DNA from 3 places in the Shewanella sp. GD04112 genome. Region 2 is predicted to be linked to each of the others. Evidence: predicted binding sites of a transcription regulator. Region 2 holds the regulator's gene; each other region holds the start of a gene.
The links. Region 2 encodes LexA, which represses DNA repair genes until DNA is damaged. Its sites were predicted from a motif close to TACTGTATNNNNATACAGTA; they were not measured.
Positions count from the first base shown of each region.

Region 1: recA (recombinase RecA) is a predicted target of LexA. The motif match lies at 1,401-1,420, and genes of this name have one in related genera.
Region 3: dinB (DNA polymerase IV) is a predicted target of LexA. The motif match lies at 2,415-2,434, and genes of this name have one in related genera.

Region 1 covers NZ_JAOEAL010000001.1:1,318,883-1,323,174, forward strand. Annotated here, with positions in the region: gene mutS (DNA mismatch repair protein MutS) at 1-1,145, opposite strand, end outside; gene recA (recombinase RecA) at 1,529-2,602, shown strand; gene N7386_RS05790 (regulatory protein RecX) at 2,677-3,087, shown strand; gene alaS (alanine--tRNA ligase) at 3,363-4,292, shown strand, end outside.
Region 2 covers NZ_JAOEAL010000001.1:4,691,773-4,696,064, forward strand. Annotated here, with positions in the region: gene plsB (glycerol-3-phosphate 1-O-acyltransferase PlsB) at 1-1,403, opposite strand, end outside; gene lexA (transcriptional repressor LexA) at 1,565-2,185, shown strand; gene N7386_RS20600 (SulA-like leucine-rich domain-containing protein) at 2,182-2,694, shown strand; gene coxB (cytochrome c oxidase subunit II) at 3,102-4,292, shown strand, end outside.
Region 3 covers NZ_JAOEAL010000001.1:1,099,659-1,103,950, reverse strand. Annotated here, with positions in the region: gene N7386_RS04835 (aminoacyl-histidine dipeptidase) at 1-1,135, shown strand, start outside; gene dinB (DNA polymerase IV) at 1,311-2,390, opposite strand; gene N7386_RS04825 (methyl-accepting chemotaxis protein) at 2,541-4,292, opposite strand, start outside.

The DNA of each region.
Region 1 (4,292 bases), 3.4 Mb from region 2:
AACTGAGGCAATAGGTTTAATGCCTGGCGTAGACGGGCAAAATCCCTTGGACGTGCGGTACGAAGCGCCAGCCTTGCCATGATACGTTCGATATCGCCTAGGGCTTTAAGCTGTTCATGTAATGACTCATGGGCCGCGGTCCCGAGTAATTCATTCACGGCCGTTTGGCGAGCAAAAATCTGTGCATGGTCTCTTAGCGGCTGATGGATCCAGCGTTGCAGCATTCGGCTGCCCATCGCTGTTGCGGTATTGTCGAGCACGGCTGCTAGGGTGTTATCTCGACCACCACTCAAATTTTGTGTCAGCTCCAGGTTACGGCGCGTTGCCGCGTCCAAGACAATCGTATCGGTTTGATTGAAACGGGTAATGGCATTGATATGGGGCAGGGCGGTGCGCTGAGTGTCTTTCACATATTGCATTAAGCAGCCAGCAGCTTGCAGCGACAGCCGCGCATCGGTAATCCCAAAGCCGTGCAAATCCTTAGTGCCAAATTGAGCCAGCAGCAGTTTGATGCTGGTATCGTAATCAAACTCCCACTCGGGGCGGCGACGCTTGCCTTTAAAATGATGCAATAACTCCATCGCGCCAAAATCTTCGCTATAGAGAATTTCGACCGGATTGGTACGTTGCAGCTCGGCTTCGAGGGACTCCTTTGTCTCTAATTCAGCAATCACAAAGCGGCCGGAAGACACATCGAGGGTCGCGTAGCCAAAACCAACTTTACCTTGGTAAACCGCGGCTAACAGATTGTCTTGCCTCTCCTGCAATAGGGCTTCGTCGGTCAATGTACCTGGGGTGACGATGCGCACCACTTTTCGCTCAACCGGGCCTTTTGAGGTAGCAGGGTCGCCAATCTGCTCACAGATCGCGACCGATTGACCAATTTGAACCAATTTGGCTAGATAGCCTTCAACCGCATGGTAAGGGATACCCGCCATCGGGATCGGATCGCCACCACTTTTGCCTCGGGCCGTAAGGGAAATGCCCAATAATTCAGAGGCGCGTTTTGCGTCATCATAGAAGAGTTCATAGAAGTCACCCATACGATAAAACAGCAGCATGTCGTGATGCTCCGCTTTCATGGTCAAATATTGACGCATCATAGGAGTATGTTTTTCTAAATCATCGGTATCTATAGGATTCATTAAATCGTTTTCGTCCGTTATGCCGGCCCAAAGCGGGGAAATAAGTCGTACAGTAATGGGATAAAAAAATCAGTGGATGTGCACTGTTACTGTCTAAAATAAATTGACGCCAATCTTAGCAATAATTTTCTGAAAATTGACCCTTAAACCATGGATATTCACTGATATCCTGACAAATCTGCAGCACGAGTCGGTAAAAGCTTGTCTCAACGGGAAAATTTTCTGACTGAAAAATAAATCATTCACAGGTCTTGATACTGTATGATTGTACAGTATACTAGTCAGCAGATTATGACAAAGAGCCTCGCTTTTTGTATTACCCGCTTTACTAAATTGAATATCACTTTTGACAGTACTGATACTGTCTAGATGAGGGAACTGGAATGAAGGTCGATCCAAACAAAGAGAAAGCACTTGCTGCGGTATTGAGCCAAATTGAAAAGCAATTTGGTAAAGGCTCCATCATGAAGCTGGGCGAAGACCGCTCTATGGATGTTGAGACTATTTCTACTGGTTCACTTTCCCTTGACGTCGCCTTAGGGGCTGGCGGTTTACCAATGGGACGTATCGTTGAGATTTATGGTCCTGAATCATCAGGTAAAACGACGCTGACATTAGAAGTGATTGCCGCCGCTCAGCGCGAAGGTAAAACCTGTGCTTTTATCGACGCCGAGCATGCGCTAGACCCTATCTATGCTAAAAAGTTAGGCGTAGATATTGATAACTTACTGTGTTCACAACCCGATACAGGCGAGCAAGCCCTTGAGATTTGTGATGCGTTGACCCGTTCTGGAGCGGTAGATGTGATCATCGTTGACTCGGTTGCGGCATTAACACCCAAAGCGGAAATTGAAGGTGAAATTGGTGACTCACACATGGGCTTAGCGGCGCGTATGATGAGCCAAGCGATGCGTAAGCTAGCGGGTAACCTCAAGCAATCGAATACACTGTTAATCTTCATCAACCAAATTCGTATGAAGATTGGTGTGATGTTTGGTAACCCAGAAACCACAACGGGCGGTAACGCGCTGAAGTTCTACGCCTCTGTTCGTCTCGATATTCGCCGTACTGGTGCTATCAAAGAAGGCGATGAAGTAGTGGGTAACGAGACGCGCGTTAAAGTGGTTAAAAACAAGGTTGCTGCACCGTTTAAGCAAGCTGAGTTCCAAATTCTTTACGGTCAAGGTATCAACCGTACCGGTGAGTTAGTCGATTTAGGTGTGGCCCATAAACTTATCGAAAAAGCCGGTGCATGGTATAGCTACAAGGGTGACAAGATTGGTCAAGGTCGTGCAAATGCTGGTAAATATCTGACTGAAAACCCAGCAATTGCTGCTGAAATCGATAAAACTCTGCGTGAGTTACTGCTGAGTAACCCAAGCGCTATGTCTTCATCTTCATCTGATGATGAAAATAGCGAAGGCAATGTTGATTTCGAAACAGGCGAAGTATTCTGAGCCAGTCAGCCCGTCAAATCGCGGTCGCGCTGTTAGCGCGCCGCGACTATTCCCGCCAAGAAATCCGCTCCAAACTGCTCGAAAAAGGCTTTGAGGTCGTTGATATCGATCCCGTTCTCGATGATTGTGAAGCGTCGGGTTTTATCAATGATAAGCGTTATGCCGAGCTTCTTGTTCGCAGCCATATTGCCCGTGGCCATGGGCCTATACGTATTCGCCAAGCCATTGCTCAAAAAGGGCTTTCAAAGGATTGTATCGAAGCCGCCTTATCTGCCAATGAGCATGATTGGTTTGAGCTAGCAAAAGCCAAAGCCATCAAAAAATATGTAACCCCTAAAGTCACCGAGGTTAAAGGCTCACACTCTCGTGAGCTGGTTGCAAAAGAAAAAGCCAAACGGGTGCGGTTTTTACTGAGCCAAGGCTTTAATTACGAACAAGTCTCCTACGCCTTAGATTACGACCCTTTGGCAGATAATGATGACTAACGTCATGGCATAAACTCGCCGCCCTTGGCTTGTCTGGTCATTGTCTTTTGCGTTCGGCCGACGTGTTGATTCGGCTCATCGACTCCTCTTTACCGCTTGGCTTTTGTGATAAGCCATGTCTTAGCGGCAAACTCACCGAAAATATGAGATTCCTAAGCCTATATCGCTATTCAAGGCTGGTCGTCTTTCCTCAGTCTGCTTATAATGCTGGGCAAATAGAAATACGGCTACCTTATGGTGTAGCTGGTCATGCTTACCCAATTCAGGACGATTTCATGTATCAAACGACAGCAGCGCTTAGAAGTGCTTTCCTCGAATTTTTCCGCAGCAATGGTCACCAAGTTGTGGACAGTAGTTCTCTTGTACCAGGCAACGATCCCACGCTTTTATTCACCAACGCCGGTATGAACCAGTTCAAGGACGTGTTTCTTGGCATGGACAAACGTAGCTATACACGTGCGACCACTGCCCAACGCTGCGTCCGTGCGGGTGGTAAACACAACGATTTAGATAACGTTGGTTATACCGCGCGTCACCATACTTTCTTCGAAATGCTGGGTAACTTCAGTTTTGGTGATTACTTCAAAGAAGATGCGATTCACTTTGGTTGGACCTTCCTGACCGAAGTTTTGAAGCTGCCAAAGGAGCGTCTGTGTGTGACTGTTTACCAAACAGACGATGAAGCCTTTGAAATTTGGAATAAAAAGATTGGTGTTGCCGCTGAAAACATCATTCGTATCGGCGATAACAAGGGCGCGCCATACGCTTCAGATAACTTCTGGCAAATGGGTGACACAGGTCCTTGTGGTCCATGTACCGAAATTTTCTACGATCACGGCGATCATATCTGGGGCGGACGCCCTGGTAGCCCAGAAGAAGATGGCGACCGTTTCATCGAAATCTGGAACATAGTATTCATGCAATACAATCGCCAAGCCTCTGGTGAAATGTTGCCGCTGCCAAAACCTTCAGTCGATACCGGTATGGGGATTGAGCGTATCGCTGCGATTATGCAGGGCGTGCATTCAAACTACGAAATCGATATTTTCCGCGCCTTGATTGCTAAAGCGGCTGAAATCATCGGCGTGACTGACTTATCTAACAAGTCACTGCGCGTTATTGCCGACCATATCCGTTCATGCGCCTTCTTAGTTGCCGATGGTGTAATGCCATCGAACGAAGGTCGTGGCTATGTGCTGCGCCGT
Region 2 (4,292 bases):
CCTTGGCCAAAATTACCTAATTTACGAATAGCACCAAAAACTTGCCATACAGATTCTTTCTGTTTTTTCTTACCGCTCAACTCTTTATGATAAGTCGCCACTTCCATCACGTGATCGTAGCCTAAATACACAGGCACTAAGGTGACAGGGCGTTCGATACCACGCAGCACACTGTTGATCGTCATGGCGATCATGCCAGTTTTCGGCGCCAATAGACGACCGGTGCGAGAACGGCCACCCTCAGAGAAATACTCAACCGAATATCCCTTAGCAAACAGCTGATCGAGGTATTCACGGAACACGGCAGTATAAAGTTTATTGCCGTTAAAACTACGGCGAATAAAGAAAGCGCCACCACGGCGGAACAGCGGTCCCGCAGGCCAGAAGTTTAGGTTAATCCCCGCCGCAATATGCGGTGGCACCATGCCTTGGTAATACAGAATGTAGGATAACAGCAGGTAATCCATATGGCTGCGATGGCAAGGTACATAAACAATCTCGTGACCATCATGGTGCAGCTGACGGATTTGCTCGGCACCTTTGATATTGATACCGCTGTAGAGCTTGTTCCATAACCAAGTTAAGAAACGCTCAGCAATACGCACTAGGCTGTCGGAATAATTCGCTGCAATTTCATCAAGATATTCAATTGCTGTTTCACGGGCTTGGGTTTCGGAAATCTTCTTACTCGCCGCTTCTTCCTGAATAGCCTTGCGTAAGGATTCGGATTTCAGCAGGGAGTGGAACATTGCCTGACGATTCGGCAACACAGGCCCTGTCATCACTTTGCGTTGGCGGCGGAAATGCACCCTAGCCACCCGCGCCAGTTTATGGGCAATCCCCATATCGGTGCCGTGTTCGTCGGCCATGTAACGCAGCGATACCGCATTAGAAAACTGCACAAAGTTATGACGACCCAAAAATAAGATCATCAAGCACTTACGTAACCAAGTTGGATTCTCGCGCTCAAGAACAGCCGCCTTCATGGTGTCGTCTTCTTTACCCGGAGTACGGCCCCAATACAGACTCACAGGCACCAGCTGAATATCTAACTCTGGCTTTTCCTTATGGACGGCCAACAGGCGCATAAAACATTCGAGGAATGGCTCATTACTGGCACGCTCGCCAAACAAAGGCTTACGGCCTTCGAGGCAAACGACGCGGGGCGCGACAACGCCATTTACCACGAGCGGCTCATAGGGGCTTGGCAAACCCAGCTTAGTGGTGATTTCGCTTAACGCAGCAATATCACTCAGGGATTCTGTTTTCATTACATAAGCAAGCGGTCTGGAAGCGTCCAGATTCAGATCGGCAAAGGGATCCTGCGGCACAACAATAGTGTGCACTAAGTGTTTTTGGATCCAGCGTAATGATTTCAACCAAAGAGAGTCTTGTTTAGGCATTATTCTTATGCAATGTAAGTACGTTCATTAGCCCCATAGAATACCAGATTCTAGGGAATATTCGCTAATACTCTCCAATCGCGTTAAAAAGTGGTTAATACTTGCACTACGAATAATACTGTATATACTAACAGTAACTGTATAGAAAAACAGGAAAGAACATGAGACCGTTGACGCCACGCCAAGCCGAAATTTTAGAGCTGATTAAACGTAATATTGCCGAGACTGGCATGCCACCCACCCGGGCCGAAATCGCCACCCGTTTGGGTTTTAAAAGTGCAAATGCCGCCGAGGAACACCTTAAGGCATTGGCGAAAAAAGGCTGCATCGAGATCATGCCTGGCACTTCCCGCGGGATCCGCCTCCCAGTTGAGGAAGAAGATAACAGCGAATCTGGCTTACCACTGATTGGTCAAGTGGCTGCGGGCGAACCTATCCTCGCCCAAGAGCATGTCGAACAGTATTATCAAGTCGACCCCAGCATGTTCCACCCAGCCGCCGATTTCTTGCTGCGCGTCAGAGGCGACAGTATGAAGAACATCGGTATCCTCGAAGGGGATCTGCTCGCCGTTCATAAGGTACAGCAAGCGCGCAATGGCCAAGTAGTTGTTGCTCGCGTTGACGATGATGTAACAGTTAAACGCTTTGAAAAGAAAGGGAATCTCGTTTATCTACATGCTGAAAATGAAGATTACTCCCCGATTAAAGTCGATTTAAGTTTCCAAAGTCTAACAATTGAAGGGCTCGCCGTAGGGGTGATCCGCAATGGAGATTGGCTATGAACAAACTACTAGGTAATGCCCCGCGTCACCCCGGTTTATGGCTCGATGCGGTACGCGAAACCGATACAGACTGGCAGCATACGCCTATCATCACTATGCCCACCGAGAGCCAAGGGCGCCAAGAGCTAATGCAACTTAGCAAACAATTGGCACAATTGAGCCAACAAGGCCGCTGGGTCGTGCTCATCAACCCACCCAGTATTGGCTACAAGCAGTTACTGGCCAGCGCCGGCGTGCGTATGGATCGCATACTCTTAGTCCATGCGAAAGATGAAGTGGAAACCCTGTGGGCCATGGAAAAAGCCTTAACTAGCGGCACTTCCAGCGCAGTAATTACTTGGATCCACTCACTCGATGCCCGCGACAATCGTCGTTTGCAAATTGTGGCCAAGAGCGCCCGCGCCATGGGAATCGTGCTAGAAGGTGTCGTAAATCACTCACCTACGGACGCGACACTCAAGCAACCTGCTCACTTTGCCCAAGGTAGTTTTTTTAGCTCTGTTCATTAAAATTTTTGCACTGCGTATTTAGCCTTGAAAGCCGCCTCACCTGTGAATGTGGGGCTTTTTTTTTGGCAATTTTTCAGACAATTAGAAAAAGAAGTGATCTTGATCAATTTTTAAACAGCAAGTATGTTTGATTCAGGCGAGCATAATATATCGCCCATTTAGGCAAAAAATATCGACGATTTATCGAATATCTCTTGCCCACAAAAATCGAGAATAATGGGTTTATTCAGCAGTATGTGCCAGTGTGGCTAATACCAGCAGTAACAATACTTAATCAAAAGTAATCCGCCAACGCACGTTGAAGTCAGAGAAGCTTTTTTGGGAACTGAAGAGTTTGCATAGAGTTGAGACTTACTGTGTTGCTCTTCTTTGTAGTTGCTATTCGCAATTAGCAGAGGAGAAGTCTTGTGAAGCAATGGTTGTATTGTTTACTCGTGGTGCTATTCGCCCCACCGTTGGCCGCAGCGGACATGCGGTTCAACATGACCCCCGGCGTAACAGAAATCAGTGGCAAGGTTTATCACTTACACATGACGATTCTGTATATCTGCTGCGCGATAGGCCTAGTGGTTTTTGGCGTGATGATTTATGCCATGATCAACCACAGAAAATCCAAGGGCGCGGTCGCGTCTCACTTCCATGAGAGCACAAAAGTCGAAATCGCGTGGACGATTATTCCTTTTGTCATTCTGATCTTAATGGCGATTCCCGCCACGAAAACTCTGATTGCCATGGAAGATCCCAGTAATGCCGATCTCACGGTAAAAGTCACAGGTTCTCAATGGAAATGGCATTATAGCTACTTCGATCAAGATATTGATTTTTACAGCATTCTCGCAACACCAAGACCTCAAATCGAAGGAAGTGAAGCCAAGGGAGAGCACTACTTACTCGAGGTCGATAAACCCCTAGTATTACCCATCAATCGTAAAATCCGCTTCTTAATGACCTCAGAGGATGTCATTCACTCATGGTGGATGCCCGCCTTTGCGGTTAAAAAAGACGCTAACCCAGGTTTTATTAACGAGGCATGGACCCGTATCGACAAACCCGGCATTTACCGTGGCCAATGTGCCGAGCTTTGCGGTAAAGACCATGGTTTTATGCCGATAGTGGTGCAGGCATTACCCGAAGCCGAGTTCGATGCTTGGGTTGTAGAACAAAAACAAGCCGCCAATGCCGCAGCGCAAGCCGCACAAGCCGCGTTATCGCAAACACTGACAAAAGAAGAGCTGATGGCTCAGGGTGAGCAAGTTTACCTTGGTCACTGCGCGGCCTGTCACCAACCCAACGGTGAAGGTCTACAAGGAGTATTCCCGCACCTCAAAGGCAGCCCGATTGCGACCGGACCACTGAGCGGCCATCTTGAAATAGTGCTCAATGGTAAAGCGGGTACGGCCATGCAAGCCTTTGGCAAACAATTAACGACCCAAGAGATTGCCGCCGTGATTACCTATGAGCGTAATGCGTGGGGCAATAACACGGGGGATGCGGTGCAAGCCAAAGACGTTGATGCCCATAAATCCGGAGGCACCAATAGCGAACCAGTAGCAACGACTCCGCCTCCAGCAACCACCGATGCGCCAAAGCCAGCGACA
Region 3 (4,292 bases), 3.6 Mb from region 2:
AACCTTAGGCGCCGACAATGGTATTGGCATGGCGTCAGCCTTAGCGATTTTAGGTAGCGACGATATCAAACACGGCCCACTGGAAGTACTGCTCACGATTGATGAAGAAGCGGGCATGACAGGCGCCTTTGGCCTGCAAGCGGGTATGCTCGATGCTGAAATCCTGATAAACACCGACTCAGAGCAAGAAGGTGAAATCTACATGGGCTGCGCTGGCGGTGTCGATGCTCAAATCACACTGCCTATGGTATGGCAAGCGTCGGAGCAAAGTTACGCATCATTTAGCCTGCATTTATCTGGCTTAAAAGGCGGTCACTCTGGGGTTAACATCCATTTGGGTCGTGGTAACGCCAACAAACTCTTGGCACGCTTCCTGTTTGAAAATGCCGATGAATTAGCGCTGGAATTAACCCAATTTACCGGTGGTTCACTGCGTAATGCCATCCCACGCGAAGCCAATATCAGCTTTATGTTACCCGCTGAAAATGTCGATGCACTGAATGAAAAAGTGCGCGCTTTTGAAGCCTTAGTCCGCGCCGAGCTGGCCATTGCCGACCCTGATATGCGTTTAGTGTTGAGCGAAATCCCAACGCCAAAACGCGTGATGAGTGAAAACAGCCAAAACACGCTGATCGACCTGCTGCATGTATGCCCTAATGGCGTGATGCGTATGAGCGATGAAGTCGCTGGCGTGACAGAAACCTCACTCAACGTAGGCGTGATTAGCACTAACGATGAAGAAGTTAGCATTCTGTGCTTAATTCGCTCGCTCATCGATTCGGGCCGCAGCCAAGTTGAAGGCATGCTCAATGCGCTGACTAATCTCGCTGGCGCTGAAATTGAATTCAGTGGCGCTTACCCAGGTTGGAAGCCAGATAACAGCTCACCCGTAATGGCGATTGTGCGTGAGACCTACGAGTCTATCTACCATAAAGAACCGGTTATCATGGTGATCCACGCGGGTCTTGAATGTGGTCTGTTCAAGAAGCCTTATCCAGAAATGGACATGGTGTCGATTGGCCCTACCATCCGCTATCCACACGGCCCGGATGAAATGGTCAATATCACCACAGTAGGTCAATACTGGGATCTGCTCCTTGCTGTGCTAGAACGAATTCCCGCTAAAGGTGAATAATCACTCTAGGTGAATAGTCGCTAAGCAGACTTAAATAACAAAGGCCGCAGAGGGTTTACCAATGCGGCCTTATTGTTGCTTCTATTTGCGCACTGCGTAAAGCTGATTATCGCGTTATCTAAACTAAACTAGGTTAGATTGGCGCTGAGCCAGATCCGCTCAGATTAAATTGACACTAAAACACAAAATCCAACTGCTTCGTTTCGCGTACCATGAGCGGCGAAAGCGTGTCTTTAGTCTCGGCGAGTCCAACAGAAACCCCGAGTAACCGAATTCCACGGCCCTCTTGCCTAGCCATTGCTTGGCTCAGTAGCTCATAGAACATCACCACGGAGACCTCGTCACTACGATGCTCGATGGTGGTCTGTTTAAAATCATTAAATTTAAGTTTGACCACCTGCTTATGGATTTGCCTCCCCTTAGCACTTCGCCCTAAACGGCTGGACAACTCTTGGATTAATCCCGGCATCACCTGTTGGCACTGCTCCAGCGTGTAAATATCCTGAGCGAGAGTGGTCTCAACGCCTACGGATTTGCGCTCGCGGCTCACAGAAATCCCGCGATCATCGATGCCATGGGCCCGCTCGACTAACACGGCGCCAAACTTACCAAAACGGGCAATCAACTCTTGCTTTGGATAAGCCTGCACATCGGCGCAGGTATTTAAGCCTAGCGAAGACAGTTTCTCAGCGGTCACTTTACCGACTCCGGGTATTTTCCGCAGGGATAAGCTTTTAACGAACTCGGGCACCTCATCGGGTGGGATAACACATTGCCCATTGGGCTTATTTAAATCAGAGGCAACCTTGGCGAGAAATTTAATCGGCGCCACGCCCGCCGATGCCGTCAGCCCAGTTTCGGCCAAAATATCACGGCGAATCGCCTCGGCAATTAACGTGGCTGAGCCCTTAAACAGCTTACAATCGCTGACATCTAAATAGGCTTCATCGAGGGAAAGTGGTTCGATTAACTCAGTGTATCGGGAAAAGATGGCGCGAATTTGCTGTGAGACCTCTTTGTAGACCTGCATACGACCGGGAACGAGGATAAGATCGGGGCACAATTTCAGTGCGTAGCCCGTCGCCATGGCCGAACGCACGCCAAATTTGCGCGCCTCATAATTACAAGTGCTGATGACGCCACGCTGCACCCGACTGCCGCCGACAGCCAGCGGTTTACCGCGGTATTCGGGAAAATCCCGCATTTCCACCGCAGCAAAATAGCAATCCATATCGATATGAATGATTTTTCGCACCTTGCATTCCTCCGACACTCAAAATACTGTATATAAAAACAGTAATCAAGTGCCGCTTACCAATTTGCCGCGGTGCTGTTTGCGCTTGGATTATAAGCGCTCAAAAAACAAAGGGAGCCCTAAGGCTCCCTTGATTTGCAACGTTTTGAATTAAATCTTAAATTGCCCAATGTTGCGGGTGAGTTCGTGAGTCGCTTGCTCAAATCCTTGCAAACTTTGGGATAAATCTTGGCTTGAGAGCAAAGACTGATCGGACAAACCACGCACGCTAACCACGTTCTGTGCTACTTCTTCAGCCACAACGGCCTGCTGGCCAATCGCGACGGTAATTTCCACCGTTTGCTGCTGAATCGACACAATCGCACTGGCGATATCACTTAAAGCTTGCTCCACTTGTGTGGTCAAGTCTTGCCCGACCCTTGCCTGCTCAACCCCTGATTCCATCACCTGCTCGGCTTGTAGCGCACTCTGTTGCAGGGTTTGGATAATGCCTTGAATGTTGGCGGTAGAATCTTGGGTACGAGACGCGAGAGTACGCACTTCATCGGCCACTACGGCAAAGCCTCGGCCCTGCTCACCCGCCCGCGCCGCCTCGATGGCCGCATTGAGCGCCAGCAAGTTGGTTTGGTCGGCAATGTTACGGATCACGCTTAACACTTCGCCAATTTGCTCAGAGCTGCTACGTAACTCCTTGATGACCTTGGCCGCTTCAATCACTTGAACCGATAATGCCTTCATACCTTCGGTCGCACGGGACACGATTTGGGTACCGTCATGGGCTTGGGTTTGTGCCTTTTCAGCAAAATCATTCGCCCGCTGCGCGCTAATTGCCATTTCTTGGCTTGTCTGTGCCATTTGGGTGGCTGCCGTGGCCACTGAGTCGATTTGTTGTTTCTGCGATGACACCGAAGATACCGCTAAATCACACACTTGGCGTGCATCCATCACCCCAGTGCCCACCTCTTGGGTTAAGTTGCGAGTGTGCAGTAACATTTGCTGCACCTTTTCGGCAAAGCGGTTGAAGGCATCACCCAGCTTGCCTAACTCATCCTCGCGCTCCATTAAAATGCGTTGGGATAAATCGCTATCACCTTCGGCAATGTCTTCCATCGCATCGAGCAATTTGCCGAGCTGGCGTCTAAAGGGCAATAACATCAACCATACTGTGATGCCGACCAAGAGCATAATCCCTAAGGCAACAAAACAGGCATTCCAAAAGGCTTCGGTCACTGGCGCTTCAATCACCTCATGGGGCAACATAAAGGCTAAGTGCCATTTTTGCTTAGGATAATCACCGCCCACGGACACAAAGGTTACCCGCTGCGGCACACCGTTAAAGGTGACTTCGGCAAAGCCCTGTGCTTCGCGCTGCATTTGTTGTCTTAAGGCGGTAAAACCTGAGGTGTCCTTAAACTGGCTATCGATTTGATTCGCAAGTGAGCCCGGCGGGAATTTATCTGAGAATCCGGGGAAATAAACCAGCTTACCTTCATCTGTCATCAGGAAGGCTTGGCCATAGTTGCGGTATTTGATTGGCGCTAACAGGGTTTTACCAATGGTATCGATAAGAATATCCATACCACCAATCCCGATGAGTTCACCATTGGCACCATAGACTGGGGTTTTAACCGTGGCTGAAATAGATCCATCGTTGGCATCGACCGCAGGATCGCCCACAAACAAGCTGCGCTGATCGATAGCCTCCTGCCACCAAGGACGCTTGTTAGTGTAGTAGTTTGGATCGCCATCGAAACGGCCATTAAGGTCGAAATACTCGAAGGTATTCGCCGAGCCAAAGAACACTGACTTCACATCGCTATCACGGTCGGAGAACGAGCGGAAATAGCGAATAATATCTTGGTACTGTTGATCGTTGGCTAAGTTACTGCCACGGGCATGATA